DNA from 4 places in the Bradyrhizobium sp. DOA1 genome. Region 1 is predicted to be linked to each of the others. Evidence: predicted binding sites of a transcription regulator. Region 1 holds the regulator's gene; each other region holds the start of a gene.
What was found. The regulator HrcA, encoded in region 1, represses chaperone genes, less so after heat shock. The targets are predictions, from matches to a motif close to GTTAGCACTCNCNNNNNGNGAGTGCTAAC.
Positions count from the first base shown of each region.

Region 2: a site for HrcA is predicted at 2,563-2,591, ahead of SE91_RS26765 (co-chaperone GroES). Genes of this name have one in related genera too.
Region 3: a site for HrcA is predicted at 2,717-2,745, ahead of SE91_RS03440 (co-chaperone GroES). Genes of this name have one in related genera too.
Region 4: a site for HrcA is predicted at 2,002-2,030, ahead of SE91_RS10180 (co-chaperone GroES). Genes of this name have one in related genera too.

Region 1 is NZ_JXJM01000001.1:6,905,858-6,910,540, forward strand. It holds gene SE91_RS31995 (penicillin-binding protein activator) at 1-188, shown strand, start outside; gene hemW (radical SAM family heme chaperone HemW) at 304-1,488, opposite strand; gene rdgB (RdgB/HAM1 family non-canonical purine NTP pyrophosphatase) at 1,505-2,140, opposite strand; gene rph (ribonuclease PH) at 2,151-2,864, opposite strand; gene hrcA (heat-inducible transcriptional repressor HrcA) at 3,035-4,123, shown strand; gene grpE (nucleotide exchange factor GrpE) at 4,218-4,683, shown strand, end outside.
Region 2 is NZ_JXJM01000001.1:5,808,734-5,813,416, forward strand. It holds gene SE91_RS35700 (cytochrome P450) at 1-121, opposite strand, end outside; gene SE91_RS26765 (co-chaperone GroES) at 2,636-2,950, shown strand; gene groL (chaperonin GroEL) at 3,032-4,672, shown strand.
Region 3 is NZ_JXJM01000001.1:742,065-746,747, reverse strand. It holds gene SE91_RS03455 (L,D-transpeptidase) at 1-724, opposite strand, end outside; gene SE91_RS03450 (protein phosphatase CheZ) at 1,040-1,831, shown strand; gene SE91_RS03445 (hypothetical protein) at 2,000-2,521, opposite strand; gene SE91_RS03440 (co-chaperone GroES) at 2,837-3,133, shown strand; gene groL (chaperonin GroEL) at 3,244-4,683, shown strand, end outside.
Region 4 is NZ_JXJM01000001.1:2,168,357-2,173,039, forward strand. It holds gene groL (chaperonin GroEL) at 1-1,598, opposite strand, end outside; gene SE91_RS10180 (co-chaperone GroES) at 1,645-1,959, opposite strand; gene SE91_RS10185 (usg protein) at 2,337-2,624, shown strand; gene SE91_RS10190 (O-linked N-acetylglucosamine transferase, SPINDLY family protein) at 2,633-4,683, opposite strand, start outside.

The sequences.
Region 1 (4,683 bases):
TTGCACGCACGCAGGGCGGCCAGCGCTTCTCCTCTGATGTACTCACCAACCCCTCCGGCTTTGCCGGCATCGACGGCCTGTTCCGCTTCCGCGCTGATGGCACGAACGAGCGTGGGCTCGCGGTGATGAAGGTGACGCAAGGCGGCGGCGCTGCAGTCGCGGGCTCACCGAAGAGCTTTGGGGCGTAGTCGGACGATGGTGCCGTAGGGAGGATTAGCCGAAGGCGTAATCCACCAACTTCGTTCCGCGAGCGTGAAAGAATGGTGGGTTACGCCTTCCGCTAACCCACCCTACGAGAGCTCGCTATGCCGCCAAATCCGCGACTACCGCATCCAGCACCGGGAATCCGCTGCTGGTCACGCGCAGGCGTCCCGTCGCATCGACCGTAATCGCGCCTTCCTCGCGCAAGAGCGCGATGCGTTTGGGATCGAGCGGGCGGCCGGAGAGCGCCTTGTAGCGCTCGGGGTCGATGCCTTCGGCAAGACGCAGTCCCATCAGCAAAAATTCGTCGGCGCGTTCCTCGCTGTTGAGGAGCTCGTCGGTGACGACGCCATGGCCATTGGTCTCGACCCGCATCAGCCAGGCTTCGGGGCGCTTTTCGGTGGCGGTGGCATGGCGCACGCCGTCGATGTCGAGACGGCCATGCGCGCCGGGGCCGATGCCGGCATATTCCTCGCCGCGCCAGTAGACCAGATTGTGCCGGCACTCGGCGCCGCGCCGCGCGTGATTGGAGATTTCGTAGGCGGGCAGGCCGAGCTTATCGCAGGTCTCCTGCGTGACGTCGTAGAGCGCGCGCGCGACCGCCTCGTCCGGTGTCTTCAATTTGCCGGCCTGGTGCAGGCCGAAGAACGGCGTGCCTTCCTCGATCGTCAATTGATAGAGCGACAGATGCTCGGCGGCTTCCTCGATCGCGAGACGCAGCTCATCGGCCCACACCGCCGGCGTCTGGTCGGGACGGGCATAGATCAGGTCGAATGAGTAACGATCGAACGAGCGGCGCGCGATGGCAACGGCATCGAGCGCTTCGCGGGCGCTGTGCATGCGGCCGAGCGCCTTCAGCGAGGCATCGTCGAGCGCCTGCACGCCGAGCGAGACGCGGTTGACCCCGGCGCTGCGATAGCCGGCGAAGCGCGTGGCCTCGACGCTGGTGGGGTTGGCCTCCAGCGTTACCTCGACATCACCTGCGACGGACCAGTGCTTGCCGATCGCGTCGAGCACGGCACCGACGGTTGCGGGCTGCATCAGCGACGGCGTGCCGCCGCCGAGGAAGATCGAGGTGACCTCACGCCCGGGCGCGCGCTCTGCGGTCGAAGCGATTTCACGCGCAAAGGCCGAAGCGAAGCGCCTCTCGTCGATCGCGGCGTGGCGGACGTGGCTGTTGAAGTCGCAATAGGGACACTTCGACAGGCAGAACGGCCAGTGCACGTAGACGCCAAAAGCTTGGCATTCTTGTTTTGACGCGTTTTCCTGGCGCGAACCGGTATCCACTTCGCTCGAAAACGCTCTATCGCGGCTCAAGGCAGATCTCCGCCAGTTTCACGAAGGCGCGGGCGCGGTGCGACAGGCCGAGGCCGTGCGGCGGCAGGCCGTGTTTCTCGATGCTGGTCATCTCGCCGAAGGTGCGGTCGTGGCCGTCGGGCAGGAACATCGGATCGTAGCCGAAACCGGCGGTGCCGCGCGGGGGCCAGACCAGCGTGCCGTCGACGCGGGCCTCGACCTCTTCGAGATGATCGTCGGGCCAGGCAACGCAGAGCGCGGAGACGAAATGCGCTTTTCGGCGGTCCGGCGTCGTGGCGCCGCGCTCCTGCAACAGGCGCTCGATCTGCGCCATCGCCGCGTTGAAGTCCTTGGACGGACCGGCCCAGCGCGCGCTGTAGATGCCGGGGGCGCCGTCGAGCGCGTCGACCACGATGCCGGAATCATCGGCGAAGGAGGGAAGTTTCGTCGCTCGTGCTGCCGCGATCGCCTTGATCGCGGCATTGCTGCGGAAGTCGTTGCCGGTCTCTTCGGGTTCGGGCAGGCCGAGCTCACCGGCCGACACCGCCTCGATGCCGTAAGGCGCGAGCAGCTCCTTCATCTCGGCGAGCTTGCCGGGATTATGGGTCGCGATGACGAGCTTTCCGGTGATTCGGCGATGCATGGCCTATTGACTACGCTACAGCCAGTTTCTGCAAGTCCACCAGACGCGCGATGCCCTTCTGCGCCAGCGCGATCAGCTTCAGGAACTCGTCCTGCGTGAACGGCTCGCGTTCCGCGGTGCCCTGCACCTCGATGATGCGGCCATCGCCGGTCATGACGAAATTGGCGTCGGTCTCGGCTTCCGAATCCTCGGCATAGTCGAGGTCGAGCACGGGCGTGCCGTTATAGATGCCGCAGGAGATCGCGGCGACGTTGTCGCGCATCACGTTGGCCTTGACCATGTTGCGCGCCTTCATCCAGCCGATGCAATCGGCAAGCGCAACCCAGGCACCGGTGATCGAGGCCGTGCGCGTGCCGCCGTCGGCCTGGAGGACGTCGCAATCGACCGTGATCTGGCGCTCGCCGAGCGCTTCGAGATCGACGATGGTGCGAAGCGAGCGGCCGATCAGACGCTGAATCTCGACGGTGCGGCCGCTTTGCTTGCCCGCCGAGGCCTCACGGCGGGTCCGCTCGGAGGTGGCGCGCGGCAGCATGCCGTATTCGGCGGTGACCCAGCCGCGGCCCTGGCCCTTCAGCCACGGCGGCAGGCGGTCTTCCAGCGTGGCGGTGACCAGCACGTGGGTGTCGCCGAATTTCACGAGACAGGAGCCTTCCGCATATTTGACGACGCCGCGCTCCAGCGTCACGGGGCGCAATTCGTCGGGCGCACGGCGGCTTGGCCGCATGGGAAATCCTCCAAAACTCGCAGGGGGTAGGGCTGTTCGCGGTGCTTGTAGGGGGGGTGAGGGTGGGCGGCAAGGTTTTTTCACCCCCTGATAAGGAGCTCGCCAACGCCACGCTTGTCAGATGCGTCCGGGATGGACAAATTATCAGTATCTGAGAGGAGTTACCGTCTGTGGCCCATCACGATCCGATCAATCTGATCGCGCCGCGCGCAGGCCTTGCCCAGCTCAACGAGCGTTCCCGCGACATCTTTCGTCAAATTGTCGAAAGCTATCTCGCGACCGGTGAGCCGGTCGGCTCGCGAAACATTTCCCGCCTGATCGCCATGCCGCTGTCGCCGGCCTCGGTCCGTAACGTCATGGCCGATCTGGAACAGCTCGGCCTGATCTATGCGCCCCATACCTCCGCCGGCCGGCTGCCGACGGAACTCGGCTTACGCTTCTTCGTCGACGCCTTGATGCAGGTCGGCGACCTCAACGAAGCCGAACGCGCCGCGATCCAGAGCCAGCTGTCCTCCGTCGGCGAGGCGCAGTCGGTCGAGGCGGCGCTGGACCAGGCGCTGATGCGGCTGTCGGGCCTGACCCGCGCCGCCGCCGTCGTGCTGACGCCGAAATCCAATGCGCGATTGAAGCACATCGAGTTCGTCCGCCTGGAACCGGAGAAGGCGCTGGTGATCCTGGTCGGCGAGGACGGCCAGGTGGAAAACCGCGTGTTGACGCTGCCGCCCGGAGTTCCCTCCTCGGCGATCACCGAGGCCGGCAATTTCCTCAATGCGCGCATCCGTGGCCGCACGCTGGCCGAGGCGCGGCTCGAGCTCGAGACCGCGCTCGCCGAAGCCCGTGCCGAGCTCGATCAGCTGACGCAGAAGGTGATCTCGGCCGGTATCGCGAGCTGGTCCGGCGGCGAGAACGAGGACCGCCAGCTCATCGTGCGCGGCCACGCCAATCTGCTGGAAGATCTGCACGCGCTGGAGGATCTGGAGCGCGTTCGCCTGTTGTTCGACGATCTCGAGACCAAGCGCGGTGTCATCGACCTGCTTGGCCGGGCCGAGACCGCCGAGGGCGTGCGCATCTTCATCGGCTCGGAGAACAAGCTGTTCTCCCTGTCGGGCTCCTCGACGATTATCTCGCCCTACCGGGATGCCGCCGGCCACATCGTCGGCGTCCTCGGCGTGATCGGTCCGACGCGGCTGAATTATGCCCGTGTGATCCCGACCGTGGACTACGCCGCCCGCATCGTCAGCCGCCTTCTGGGGGGCTGACCGGCGTTTCCGCCGATCACGGGCGCTTGATTTTCGTAAGCTAAGGCACGATATCCGGGCCAACATCCCTGAAACGAGTTCGAGATTAGAGCCGATGACCGAGCAAGACCGGCAACCTCAAGACACGACTGCAGCGACCGGCGAGCCCGTGGTGTCGAAACCCTACATCATGCCCGATGATCCGGAGCCGGGTTCGGTCGAAACGTTGCAGAAGGAAGCCGCCGAAGCGCGTGACCGCATGCTGCGGACGCTGGCCGAGATGGAGAATCTGCGCAAGCGCACCACCAAGGAAGTCGCCGACGCCCGCCTCTACGGCATCACCGGCTTTGCCCGTGACGTGCTCGACATCGCCGATAATCTCCAGCGGGCGCTCGATGCCGTACCGGCCGAGACGCGTGCTGCGGCCGATCCCGGCCTCATCTCGCTGATCGAAGGCGTCGAGCTCACCGAGCGTTCGCTGCTCAACGCGCTGGAAAAGCACGGCGTGAAGAAGTTCGATCCGCAGGGCCAGAAGTTCGACCCGAACTTCCAGCAGGCGATGTTCGAGGTGCCTGATGCGT
Region 2 (4,683 bases), 1.1 Mb from region 1:
CTTCGACACTGCTTCCCGAAATAAGCATCAAGGTCCAGGCTATGAAGGTCGCGGATGCGTGGAAAGCGTTTATCAGCGTACGGATCATCGCATACGCGACCAGGTCTCCCGGCAAAGCCATTTGGCCATCAAGATCAGCATCCAGCGTTTGATCTCATGTGAGATCTCGATCGTGCTTTGATCTGCCGTGCTTTGATCTGCGACGAATGGCGCAACACGCTCTTGAAAGCCAGCTGCGCTCTGACTTAGCTCAGCTAGAATTGTATCGCACGGCTTCACATGACCGGCGGAAATTGCTTTCAGGTTTAGCCGTGGGAACGCCGATGGAGCATATGCATTCACAATTTTTCTGTAGTGGTGCTCGCTTGTATCGTAACAGTCAGTGTCTTTATATAGGAGCGGCGAACCAATTCAGGAAAGTTGAAAACGACGATCTGACGGCCGCCTGTTTTGGGACCTGTACAGATCGGTGTGGCTTACTCCCAACATAAATGCAGCAAAGTCCACCTGATCGTGCATTGGGGCCTCCATTATATCGCAAAAAGCCCGTCAATTCCCATCCAACCCATTCATTCTAGGCGATGCAATGAGCAACTGCGGTTGCCAGCTCCTATAAATGGCCAAAGCAGCGACGCCTCCTCGCCCTGCCGTCAAGGGGCAGGGCGAGGTCAGCGGTACCGCACTTTCGGCCCTGCATAACCGGGCAGTCGTGCGCCCGATTTCGTTAGCGCCCCTTAGCGGCTTTTGCTGCAGCTTTTGCATCCTGCGGCATAGCTCCAAAGCCGCCGCGGCTCGAAGAGCCACGAACTTCTTTCGTTTTGGTCTGCTCTTGACTTGGCATGGGCGCTTTCTCTCCGTAAGCCCAAGATCCTGTCGTGCTGCTCATGGTCAGCTCCTTCCTACTGGCCTCGATTGGTCTACGGTGAGAGGGAGCAAGGGTCGTGCCAGCGTCCCTCGCGAGCTGTCAGCGCCTTGTCGCGCTTCGCAAAGAAGCCGAGAAGGCGCGACAGCACGCAAGTGTTTTGGATCTCACACACTTGTGCCGCGCTGTCAGACGTCGAACAATGATCGAGCGGCTGACGCAGTCGGATCTGTACAGACAAGGACGAGAACTAGATTCGTTGCGGCCTGAATTTCGCTCCGACCGAACTCAGGCTAACGAGCTCAGTCAAGTTCAGACCAGACGCGGGCTCCGGCATGAGACGCAACCGCGTTTTGGAAGAGATGGGGTCCCGATCGCCTGACCAATCTGCCGCGGTCATTGCGATCGAGCAGCAATGGATGAATTCTATCCAACGAGAGGGGAAGCCTAGGAGCAGAAAAGAGGGCGACTGACGCACTATCGAGATTGAAGACCTTGGTTTGGTCGCCTTGAGCGGTCCTACTAACGACGAAATTGAATTATTGTTTCTGATCGATGTTAGCCTTGCATCTTTCGCCTTGTCTGCAATTTTCTTTGTCCGTCGCTTGGGCTCGTCGTCAACAGTCAGGTTCTCTGCGCAAAGCCAGGACGGACACTCTAGGGCTCCGCAGCATACAACCTAACGCCGCGGCCGATTCAACCCGTATGCGTGCCATCCTGGTGTGAGATAGTTGCAGTAGCTGCATGATCGGATTGTTTGCTAACTTCAAAGTCGCGTCACCTCCGCTCCCAAGGGTGACGCGGGGGCGGACTCGGCGTATTTCCGATCCAGTCGTCGGTGCCGCCCCTCACGCCACTCTTCTCGCGACCGGTCTTAAGAAGGTACTGCGAAACTGGGGTAGCTTGCATCTCTTTGCCTCCCGGTGGCGGATCTAGTTGCAATCGTAGGACGCGAAACGTATGCGTATACGATCATCATCGCCCCGCAGAGTAGATAAAGCGCGATTGAGCTTTGCGAGAGTGTTGGCGTTGAATCAGTTCCCTCGCGCGGCCGCTCGGCCGAGGTACGAAGCTTGGGGACGTGCCGATCCGCTTTTGCCGGGATTTGCACCAGGCTTCCGCTCCGCAATAGCGCGGTTTGTCTCATGTCGGTGATGCCTATGTTCGAACCCGCGCATTTCGTTCAGCTCCGAAGAGGCTGCCGCCGGCGGCTCGCCGCTTTCATCCAGCTGTTGTCAACTGCCAAAGTTAGCGATTGAGCAAGATAAATATGGCGCTTATTTCCGAGATCAGAATGAGGGGCATCAGCGAACCTGTTCACGCTCTCTCGCTGTTGCGGACATGGCGGTAACTCGACGAGAATCCGGTCCACTGAAGCAAGCCACGGCGAACTCCTGTTGCCAGCGCGTTCATCAGCGCTAGCGTTCGCTTCAGTCGGAGCCGGTATCCCAGCAGTCAATCAGATGAATGGCATTAGCGATGACGAAGAATCTCGAGGCACTAATCTCCGGCAGATTCTTCCAGGCCTAGATCATCCGTCGCGACATCGTGCAGACCTCGGCCGAGCAGTCACACTGCGCTCATTGCGCGCGGGCCAGTTAGCAACGCTAATGATTCAGATAGACACGCTTATGAGAGCTGATTTTTTGCTGGCAGCCCTTGCTCCCAAAAGAACCCCATCCTATTTCAGCTGCGCCTGCGTTAGCACTCGCGGGCACAGACTGCTAACAACGTTGAAATCCTCAACTCCTGCAAATGTTTTAGGAGGACTGCATGCACTTTCGTCCGCTTCATGATCGCGTCGTAGTCAAGCGCATCGACGCAGAAGAGAAGACCGCTGGCGGCATCATCATTCCCGATACGGCCAAGGAAAAGCCCTCCCAGGGCGAAGTGATTGCCGTTGGCCCCGGTGGCCGCGACGAGAGCGGCAAACTGATCGCGATCGATCTGGGCGTCGGTGATCGTGTGCTGTTCGGCAAGTGGTCAGGCACTGAGGTTAAGATCGACGGCCAGGAGCTCTTGATCATGAAGGAAAGCGACATCATGGGCGTTCTCACCGACGTGTCGGCCAAGAAGAAGGTCGCTTAATTCAACCCGCTCGCATCGCTCACCTCTGAGGAATGCCTGCCGGGCGCCAAGGGTGAGATGGAACAACTCAGGGAAACTAATATGTCATCCAAAGAAGTGAAATTCGGCGTCGACGCCCGCGACCGCATGCTGCGCGGCGTCGACGTCCTCGCCAATGCCGTGAACGTCACGCTCGGCCCGAAGGGTCGTAACGTCGTGCTCGACAAGTCGTTCGGCGCCCCCCGCATCACCAAGGACGGCGTCACCGTCGCCAAGGAGATCGAGCTCGACGACAAGTTCGAGAATATGGGCGCCCAGATGGTGCGCGAAGTCGCCTCCAAATCCGCTGATGCGGCCGGCGACGGCACCACCACCGCCACCGTGCTCGCGGCTGCGATCGTCCGTGAAGGCGCCAAAGCGGTTGCCGCCGGCATGAACCCGATGGATCTCAAACGCGGTATCGACCTCGCCGTCGACGCCGTCGTCGCGGACCTCCAGAAGAACTCCAAGAAGGTCACCTCGAACGAAGAGATCGCCCAGGTCGCCACGATTTCCGCCAACGGCGACGCGGAGATCGGCGAATTCCTTGCCGACGCCATGAAGAAGGTCGGCAACGAGGGTGTCATCACCGTCGAGGAAGCCAAGTCGCTCGAGACCGAGCTCGACGTCGTCGAGGGCATGCAGTTCGACCGCGGCTACATCTCGCCCTACTTCGTCACCAACGCGGAGAAGATGCGCGTTGAGATGGACGACGCCTACATCCTCATCAACGAGAAGAAGCTCTCCTCGCTGAACGAGCTGCTGCCGCTGCTGGAGGCCGTGGTGCAGAGCGGCAAGCCCCTGGTCATCGTCGCCGAGGACGTCGAGGGCGAAGCGCTCGCGACCCTGGTCGTGAACCGTCTGCGCGGCGGCCTGAAGGTCGCGGCAGTCAAGGCTCCCGGCTTCGGCGATCGCCGCAAGGCCATGCTGCAGGACATCGCGGTCCTGACCGGCGGCCAGGCGATCTCGGAAGATCTCGGCATCAAGCTCGAGAACGTCACGCTCAACATGCTCGGCCGCGCCAAGAAGGTGATAATCGATAAGGAGAACACCACGATCGTCAACGGCGCCGGCAAGAAGGCCGACATCGAAGCGCGCGTGGCCCAGATCAAGGCGCAGATCGAGGAAACCACCTCGGACTACGACCGTGAGAAGCTCCAGGAGCGTCTTGCCAAGCTCGCTGGCGGCGTCGCGGTGATTCGCGTCGGCGGCGCGACCGAGGTCGAGGTGAAGGAGCGCAAGGATCGCGTTGATGACGCGATGCATGCGACCCGCGCGGCTGTCGAGGAAGGCATCCTGCCGGGCGGCGGCGTCGCCCTGCTCCGCGCGACCGAGCAGCTTAAGAACCTTCGCACCAAGAACGACGACCAGAAGACCGGCGTCGAGATCGTGCGCAAGGCGCTGTCCTGGCCGGCCCGCCAGATCGTGATCAACGCCGGTGAAGACGGCTCGGTGATCGTCGGTAAGATCCTGGAGAAGGATCAGTACGCCTATGGCTTCGACTCCCAGGCCAACGAGTACGGCAACTTGGTCTCGAAGGGCATCATCGACCCGACCAAGGTGGTCCGCACCGCGATCCAGAACGCCTCCTCCGTGGCGGCGCTGCTGATCACCACCGAGGCCATGGTCGCCGAGCTGCCGAAGAAGGCCGCTGCCGGCCCCGCCATGCCCCCGGGCGGCGGCATGGGCGGCATGGACTTCTAAGTCCTACGCTT
Region 3 (4,683 bases), 6.2 Mb from region 1:
TCCAGGGCTCGTTGGAGCCGTGGATGCGGTAGAGCGTCGAGCCGAGATACATCGCGCGCGCCCCGAGCGGATTTTCAGGACCGCCTTCCATGTGGCGGGGCAGATCCGGTCGGCGCGCCAGCATTTCCGCCGGCGGCGTCCAGGCCGGCCATTCGCGCTTGGCCGTGATCGACTTCACGCCGGACCAGGTGAAGCCGGGACGACCCACGCCGATGCCGTAGCGCATCGCCCGGCCATTGCCCTCGACGAGATAGAGGTACTTGTTCGGCGTATCGACCACGATCGTGCCGGGACTTTCCTTGCCGCTATAGTCAACGAGTTGCTTCTCGAACTTGGGATCGAACGGACGCTGCCGCGGATCGACCGCCTCCTGCTGCAGCGCGCCTTGCTGATATCCGCCTTGTTGATATCCGCCTTGCATCTGCGGCTCGCTCATCGGCGGCAGACGGCGCTGGTCGTAATAGGCCGGCTGCTGCTGATACACCGGTCGCTCCGGCGCATAGGCCGGACCGCGGCCCGGGCCGTCGCCGAACAGGAACTCGATGAAGCCGCCGCCCAGGTTCGCGTTGGAGGCGACACGTACCGGCGCCGGCGGCACTTGCGGGGCATAGAGCACTGCAGGCGGATCGTTCGGCACCGTGTTGTCGAACGCGCTGGCGCCGTTCGCGCCGGCCATGAAGGTGCAAGCGCTGCCGAGCAGCGCGACAGACATTTTCTTGAACATCGACGTACTCTGTACTGTTTCGTCTAGATCACATGCGTCGTGGAGAGCGCCTGGCTGATCGGCCGCCGCGACGTGGTCAATAAAAGGCAAAAGCCGTTTTGTTTGGTAAACAGGAACGCCGTTTGGATTCACCACGTCGTCAGGCGCGGGCCAATTCGGCGATCAGCGTTTATTTTCGATGAACGCGGCGCGGCCATGGTTAATCGCTTCTTTGCGCAGTGTCGCGCGGCGCAAGCACAACAGTTCCGGCTGTGAACTTCGTGTTAAATCGCTTCTGCCTACAAAGACGCGTGAGTGAGGTGGGGGAGTGTCCTGATGGCTGTTCACCGCAAACGTTTTCGTGTCGAGGATATCGCTGGTGGCGAGATGCCCATTCTAGACGTAACTGAAGAGGCAGGGCCGATGCACAGCGAGATCATGGCCGAGCTGCGCGCGATCCGCGCCCAGATGGCGAAGGGCATCACGGCGGCCCCGCTGTCCGGCAGCGCAGCCATGGCGGCGATCGACGCCTCCACGGCACACGAGCTTGCCGAAGCCCGCACCATGCTCGAGACCTATCGTGCGCAGATCGAGCAGTGCGAAAAGTTGAAGGTCGAGCTCGACCTCATCCACGACGCCATCGATCGCACCAAGCGCGAGATCGCGACGCTGCACGGCAAGAGCTTCGACGGCGGCGAGATGGCCAAGGTCAATGGCGAGCTCGGCGCAGTCGTCGGCGGCACCGAGCAGGCGACCCAGCAGATTCTCGAAGCCGCCGAGTCGATCGACCAGGCGGCCAGCGCGATGTCCAAGGTGCAATCGGCCGATCAGCAGAAGCGACTCGCCGACGACATCCAGGAACGCGTCATCTCGATCTTCGAAGCCTGCAACTTCCAGGACCTGACCGGCCAGCGTATCAGCAAGGTCATGGGTACGATGAAATTCATCGAGCAGCACATCAATGCGATGATGGAGATCTGGGGCGGCGTCGACGCGATCAAGGCCCATGTGCCCGCACATGCGCATGTCGACAACCGCACCGAGGAAGAAAAGCTTCTCAACGGCCCGAAGCTTGCCGGCGATGTCGGCCATGCCTCGCAGGACGACATCGACGCGCTGTTCGACTGAGCGGACGCGAGATAGAGACGATGCAAAACGCCGGCCCGTGGGGCGCGTTTTTGTTGTCTTCGTCATTGCGAGGAGCGAAGCGACGAAGCAATCCAGTCTGCTTCCGAGGAGACAAGTCTGGATTGCTTCGCTGCGCTCGCAATGACGCGTGGTTAGGCCGGAACCCGATCACGCCCGCGGCGCGCAGCGGACGTAGACCATGTTGCCGTAGCGGACGGCAGCGTCCTTGTCGATGAAGCGGGTGATCAGCACGCGACCGTCGAAGGATACGATTTCGCGGTCCTGATCGCCGGGGGTGGGACCGGCGGGACCGATATAATTCTTGCCGCTGGGCGAGCCCTTCAGCCGCAGCTCCTGCGGGGTCGCCTGGTCGGCCAGATGCATGATGACGCCGCCGGAGGAACCAGCGGTGATCACGTAGGGATTCCTGCACTGGGCCCTGGCCGCGGCTTCGGTGCGGGCGCGATCGGCCGGATTTTGGAACGAGGCGAGACCCCAGCGGCCGACGATCTCGTCGGCGCGGATCGTTGCGGGCATTTCGGGAGCGACGCCCGGTTCGGCCGCGGGCGGCGGTGGGGAGGACGTCAAGGACGGCAGGCTGAAGCCGCCACCGCAGGCGCCCAGCAGCAGCGCCAGACAGGAGGCGGCGGCAAGATTGGCCACCGTGCGCGCGTGAGCTGAACTGATCATGGCATTCCCCCCAACAAGACCACGGCCGCACCCCTCCCGCAGCCAAGCGCAAAATCGCTGCCGGAGCAATGACGTCCTTTGATCCGCCGATGCCCCGAACGAGTTTCCAATGCCACCATCCTATATCCGCCTCAACAATCGCTTAACCACCTTTGCTTGACAGGATCGCGGCCAAGCCATATTTCCGGGCGCACTATTAGCACTCGGAAAGCCCGATTGCTAAGCGCGCCGTTCGGTCCTCGGGGAGAGGTTGGACGGAAGCGCCGCCCCATCCACTTCCACTACTTCCGAAGCGAGCCTCCAAAGGGAAACGTCATGGCTAAATCCAAATTTCGTCCGCTGCATGACCGTGTCGTGGTCAAACGTATCGACGCCGAGGAAAAGACCAAGGGCGGCATCATCATTCCCGACACCGCCAAGGAAAAGCCGTCCCAGGGCGAAATCGTCGCCGTCGGCCCCGGTGGCCGCGACGAGACCGGCAAGCTGATCCCGATCGACCTCAAGGTCGGCGACCGCGTGCTGTTCGGCAAGTGGTCGGGCACCGAGGTCAAGATCGACAATGAAGAGCTCCTGATCATGAAGGAGTCGGACATCATGGGCGTTCTGGCCTAAGGCCGTCCGCCTGAACAGCCGCTGAATGTCATGCCCGGATCGGACGATCCGGGCATCCATCGTTCCGAACCAGCGGCAAGACACATCACGAAACACGAGGGATTGCAGAAATGGCTGCCAAAGACGTCAAGTTTTCCGGAGACGCGCGCGATCGCATGCTGCGCGGCGTCGACATTCTCGCCAACGCCGTCAAGGTGACGCTCGGCCCCAAGGGCCGCAACGTCGTCATCGAGAAGAGCTTCGGCGCGCCCCGCATCACCAAGGACGGCGTCACCGTCGCCAAGGAGATCGAGCTCGAGGACAAGTTCGAGAACATGGGCGCCCAGATGGTGCGTGAGGTCGCCTCCAAGACCAACGACCTCGCCGGCGACGGCACCACCACCGCGACCGTGCTCGCCCAGGCCATCGTGCGCGAAGGCGCCAAGGCAGTTGCCGCCGGCATGAACCCGATGGATCTCAAGCGCGGCATCGACACCGCGGTTGCGGCCGTGATCAAGGACATCGAGAAGCGTGCCAAGCCGGTCGCGGCCTCCTCCGAGGTCGCCCAGGTCGGCACCATCTCGGCCAACGGCGATGCCGCCATCGGCAAGATGATCGCCCAGGCGATGCAGAAGGTCGGCAACGAGGGCGTCATTACCGTCGAGGAGAACAAGTCGCTCGACACCGAGGTCGACATCGTCGAGGGCATGAAGTTCGACCGCGGCTATCTGTCGCCCTACTTCGTCACCAATGCCGAGAAGATGACCGCCGAGCTCGAGGACGCCTACATCCTCCTGCACGAGAAGAAGCTCTCGGGCCTGCAGGCCATGCTGCCCGTGCTCGAAGCCGTGGTGCAGTCGGGCAAGCCGCTCGTCATCATCGCCGAGGACGTCGAGGGCGAGGCACTGGCCACGCTGGTCGTCAACCGCCTACGCGGCGGCCTCAAGGTCGCGGCCGTCAAGGCGCCGGGCTTCGGCGACCGCCGCAAGGCCATGCTCGAGGACATCGCGATCCTGACCGGCGGCCAGCTCATCTCCGAGGAGCTCGGCATCAAGCTCGAGAACGTCACGGTGAAGATGCTCGGCCGCGCCAAGAAGGTGGTGATCGACAAGGAGAACACCACGATCGTCAACGGCGCCGGCAAGAAGCCCGACATCGAAGCGCGCGTCGGCCAGATCAAGGCGCAGATCGAGGAGACCACCTCGGACTACGACCGCGAGAAGCTCCAGGAGCGCCTCGCCAAGCTCGCCGGCGGCGTCGCGGTGATCCGCGTCGGCGGTGCGACCGAGATCGAAGTCAAGGAGAAGAAGGACCGCGTCGAGGACGCGCTCAACGCCACCCGCGCAGCGGTGCAGGAAGGCATCGTTCCCGGCGGCGGCGTCGCGCTGCTGCGCGCCAAGAAGGCGGTCGGCCGCCTGTCCAACGACAATGCCGACGTCCAGGCCGGCATCAACATCGTGCTGAAGGCGCTGGAAGCTCCGGTCCGCCAGATCTCCGAAAACGCCGGCATCGAAGGCTCGATCGTCGTCGGCAAGATTCTGGAGAACAAGTCCGAGACCTTCGGCTTCGAC
Region 4 (4,683 bases), 4.7 Mb from region 1:
GGGCCGGCGCCGCCCTTCTTGGGCAGCTCGGCGACCATGGCTTCCGTGGTGATCAGGAGCGCGGCCACCGAGGCTGCGTTCTGGATCGCGGTCCGGACCACCTTGGTCGGGTCGATGATGCCCTTCTTGACGAGGTCGGCATATTCGCCGGTCTGGGAGTCGAAGCCGTAATTGTAGGCCTTGTTCTCCAGGATCTTGCCGACGATCACCGAGCCATCTTCACCGGCGTTGATCGCGATCTGGCGAGCGGGAGCCGACAGTGCCTTGCGCACGATCTCGACGCCGGTCTTCTGGTCGTCGTTCTTGGTGCGCAGGCCCTTGAGCTGCTCGGAGGCACGGAGCAGGGCGACGCCGCCGCCCGGGACGATGCCTTCCTCGACAGCCGCGCGGGTCGCATGCATCGCGTCATCAACGCGATCCTTGCGCTCTTTCACCTCGACCTCGGTCGCGCCGCCGACGCGGATCACCGCGACGCCGCCCGCGAGCTTGGCGAGACGCTCCTGGAGCTTCTCACGGTCGTAGTCCGAGGTGGTCTCCTCGATCTGCGCCTTGATCTGTGCCACGCGCGCCTCGATATCGGCCTTCTTGCCGGCGCCGTTGACGATCGTGGTGTTCTCCTTGTCGATCATCACCTTCTTGGCGCGACCGAGCATGTTGAGCGTGACGTTCTCGAGCTTGATGCCGAGATCTTCCGAGATCGCCTGGCCGCCGGTCAGGATCGCGATGTCCTGCAGCATGGCCTTGCGGCGATCACCGAAGCCCGGAGCCTTGACGGCCGCGACCTTCAGGCCGCCGCGCAGACGGTTCACGACCAGGGTCGCGAGCGCTTCGCCTTCGACGTCCTCGGCGACGATGACCAGCGGCTTGCCGGTCTGCACCACGGCCTCGAGCAGCGGCAGCAGCTCGTTCAGCGAGGAGAGCTTCTTCTCGTTGATGAGGATGTAGGCGTCGTCCATCTCAACGCGCATCTTGTCGGCGTTGGTGACGAAGTAGGGCGAGATGTAGCCGCGGTCGAACTGCATGCCCTCGACCACGTCGAGCTCGGTCTCGAGCGACTTGGCTTCCTCGACGGTGATGACACCCTCGTTGCCGACCTTCTTCATGGCGTCGGAGAGGAACTTGCCGATCTCCTGGTCGCCATTGGCCGAGATGGTGCCGACCTGGGCGATCTCGTCGTTCGAGGTGACCTTCTTGGAGTTCTTCTGCAGGTCCGCAACGACGGCCTCGACCGCGAGGTCGATACCGCGCTTGAGGTCCATCGGGTTCATGCCGGCGGCGACCGACTTGGCGCCTTCCTTCACGATCGCCTGCGCCAGCACGGTGGCGGTGGTGGTGCCGTCGCCGGCCGCGTCAGCGGACTTGGAGGCGACTTCGCGCACCATCTGGGCGCCCATGTTCTCGAACTTGTCGTCGAGCTCGATCTCCTTGGCGACGGTGACGCCGTCCTTGGTGATGCGGGGAGCGCCGAACGACTTGTCGAGCACGACGTTGCGGCCCTTCGGACCGAGCGTAACCTTCACAGCGTTGGCGAGGACGTCGACGCCGCGGAGCATCTTGTCGCGCGCTTCAACCGAGAATTTGACTTCTTTGGCTGCCATCTGGAATTTTCCTTGAGATGTTTGACTGGAGGGAGGAGAGGGGCTCTTAAGCCGCCTTCTTCTTGGACTCGGTGACCTCGAGAACGCCCATCACGTCGCTCTCCTTCATGATCAGCAGATCCTGGCCGTCGATCTTGACCTCGGTGCCGGACCACTTGCCGAACAGCACGCGGTCGCCGACCTTCAGGTCGATCGGGATCAGCTTGCCAGCTTCGTCGCGGCCACCCGGGCCGACGGCGACGACTTCGCCCTGGGAGGGCTTTTCCTTGGCAGTGTCGGGAATGATGATGCCGCCAGCGGTCTTCTCTTCTGCGTCGATGCGCTTGACCACGACGCGGTCGTGAAGCGGACGGAATTTCATGCAGTCCTCCTAAGCATTTGCTCGGGTTGAGATTTCAAGATTGTTAGCAATCGATGCCCGTGAGTGCTAGCACGGGCGAGCCTGAAATAGGACAGGAATTTTGCGGGGGCAAGGGCTTCTAGCAGAAAAATCAGCACCCGGAAGCACGGACTGCCAGAATCTATTTCCTAGCGTTAACCGAGACCGCGCCCGTATTAGCACGGCGCCCGATCTGCTGCTAACGCATTGAATTTCAACAGCTTGTTAAACTTTTGGGCTTGAGATGGGTTGTCAGTTTGCGTCACATTTCTCTCATGTGAGCGCATCAGGACCGGGTGGCTCGTAAGGCGCACACCGACCAGGCCACCCCTCGATGCGCTCCTGCAAAGGAGGTTGGCATGGGACTGCGGAGTGGGGGCGTTTCCGAGGACTTCCGGAAACAGATGCTGGGTTACGGGCTGACGACGGCGCAAATCCTTTACCGGATGCCGGATCATCCCTCGCTGCTCCAGACCTACGTCTGGCAGAATTACGACATGTTTCCGAAATTTCCGGCGCTGAAGGATTTTCTGGCGTTCTGGCAGGAGAAGCTCGACGGTCCGCTCCATTCAGTCACTGTGGCGCATTCCAAGCTGATCAAGCCGACCGAGCTGCGCGCAGTGGACGGCGTGTTCAGGCTGCATTGAGCACGCGATCAGGCCCCGCCGTCGCAGTAGCGCTGCCACATCGCGCGGTATGCGGCGTCCGCCGCGCGCGCATATGAGCTGGGGTTGCCGGCAGCCGAGGCGTTGATCTGTCCGGGCAGTTCGCTGCGCAATTTGTCGAGGTCGCCGATCCCGGCTGCACGGCTGACCGCGATCTCGACATAGGCCTCCTCGCTGTCCGCGACCCAGTCCGGCAGGCCAAGTGCGGTGAGGATGGCGCCGGCGGCGCGGCTGGGCAGACTGTTTCCGAGCTTTGCCACCACGGGCACGCCCATCTGTAAGGCTTCCAACGTGCTGACGCCGCCATTCTGCGGGAACGGGTCGAGCGCAATGTCGACGCGATTGAACGATGCCAGATGCTCGCTTCGCAACGTGGCTCCGAGCAGATCGACGCGTTCGGCCGGCAATCGGCAAGCCGCAAACCGCGCCAGCAGATTGTCGCGGACCAGTTGATCGTCCAGCGCAACATCCTTGATCAGGAGTCGAGAGCCCGGCACCCGCTCGAGAATCCTGGACCAGACGACCACGGCCTCGTCCGAGATCTTGCTGATGCGGTTGAAGACACCGAACGTGACGAAGCCGTTCGAAATCGCCGGCGCTGGCGCCCGCGCAATCCCGTCGGGCAGAGGCGCCAGCGTCACGAAGCACGGCAGGTCGACGATGGTCTCCGCAAACAGATGCCGGACCGCGGACGGAATGGCGACGGGATCCGAGAACAGATAATCGATCGTCGGCAGCCCGGTGCCGGTGCCATGGCCCCAGCCGTGCACCTGAATCGGCGCCGGCTTGCGCGCAAACACGCCGAGGCGGTTTCCTCTGGTGTGTCCGGACAGATCGATCAGGATATCGACGCCATCGGCGCGGATCTCGGCGGCGAGACGATCGTCGGTCCATTGCGAAGCGTCACGCCAGCGATCGGCGATTTTCTTGAACTCGCTGGTCGTCGCATCCACTTTCGACGAGCAGGCGTAGCACACGATCTCGAACTGCGCCCGGTCATGGTGCTGCAGCACCGGCTTGAAGATGAACGCGGCCGAATGCGCGTTGAAATCCGACGAGACATAGCCAAGCACCAGACGGCGGTCCGGATTGCGGCTGTTGTCATGCGGTCCCGACGCTTCTGATGCGATCTTCGCACCGACACGCTCCCACCACACCTGCCGCGCTTGCTGATGCCGTTCGACGGTGGCGTCCTCCGCAAAGTCGAGCGTGAATATCTTGTTGGAAATCGCGCTCTGCAGGTCAGGCTGGATGTCGAGCGCCCTGTCGAAACTGGCGAGGGCCTCGTCGACCCAGCCAAGTCCGGCGAGGCAAAGGCCCTGCATCATGTGAGCTTGAATCGAATTTGGATCGATCGCGAGGGCCTGCTCGCAATCGCGCGACGCCTGGGCAATTTGCTGTATCTGGAGCAGCACGCCGGCCCGCGCGAGCCACCCATTCGCGTCGTCGGGGGCCAACGCGATCGCCCGATTGCCGTCTGCCAGGGCTTCGTCAAATCGCTGAAGTTCCCGCAAAGCGATGGCGCGGTTTGCGAGCGCCGCCGCATAATCGGGCTTGATCGACAGCGCGCGTTTCAGGCTTGCGATGGCCTCGTCATAGTTGCGCCGACGGCAGAGCGCCCAACCCCGGCCGTTATGGGCTTCGGCAAGATCCGGGTTGAGCGCAAGCGCCTTGTCGTAGCTGTGCAGCGCCTCCTCGTGAAGCTCAAGGGCCACGCTCGCGTTGCCGAGATTGGACAGCGCCAGGGCGTAATTGGGCCGCAAGGCGAGGGCCTTGCGATAGCTCTCGCGGGCCTCGTCGTGACGCCGTAGCCCGTTGAGGGCGACGCCCAGGCTCATATGAGCTTCGGCTGACCGCGGATCCACCGCCACCGCCCGGCTCAGCAGAATTTCCGCGTGCTGGTAGTTCTTGGCATCCGACTCCAAGGTGCCGAGCATATGCAGCGCGATGAATTGGTTGGACGCGAGCTGCAGGAGCTGTCGGTAGGCAGCCTGTGCCTCAGGGAGGAGCCCCATCTTATGCAGCTGGAGCGCATGCTTGA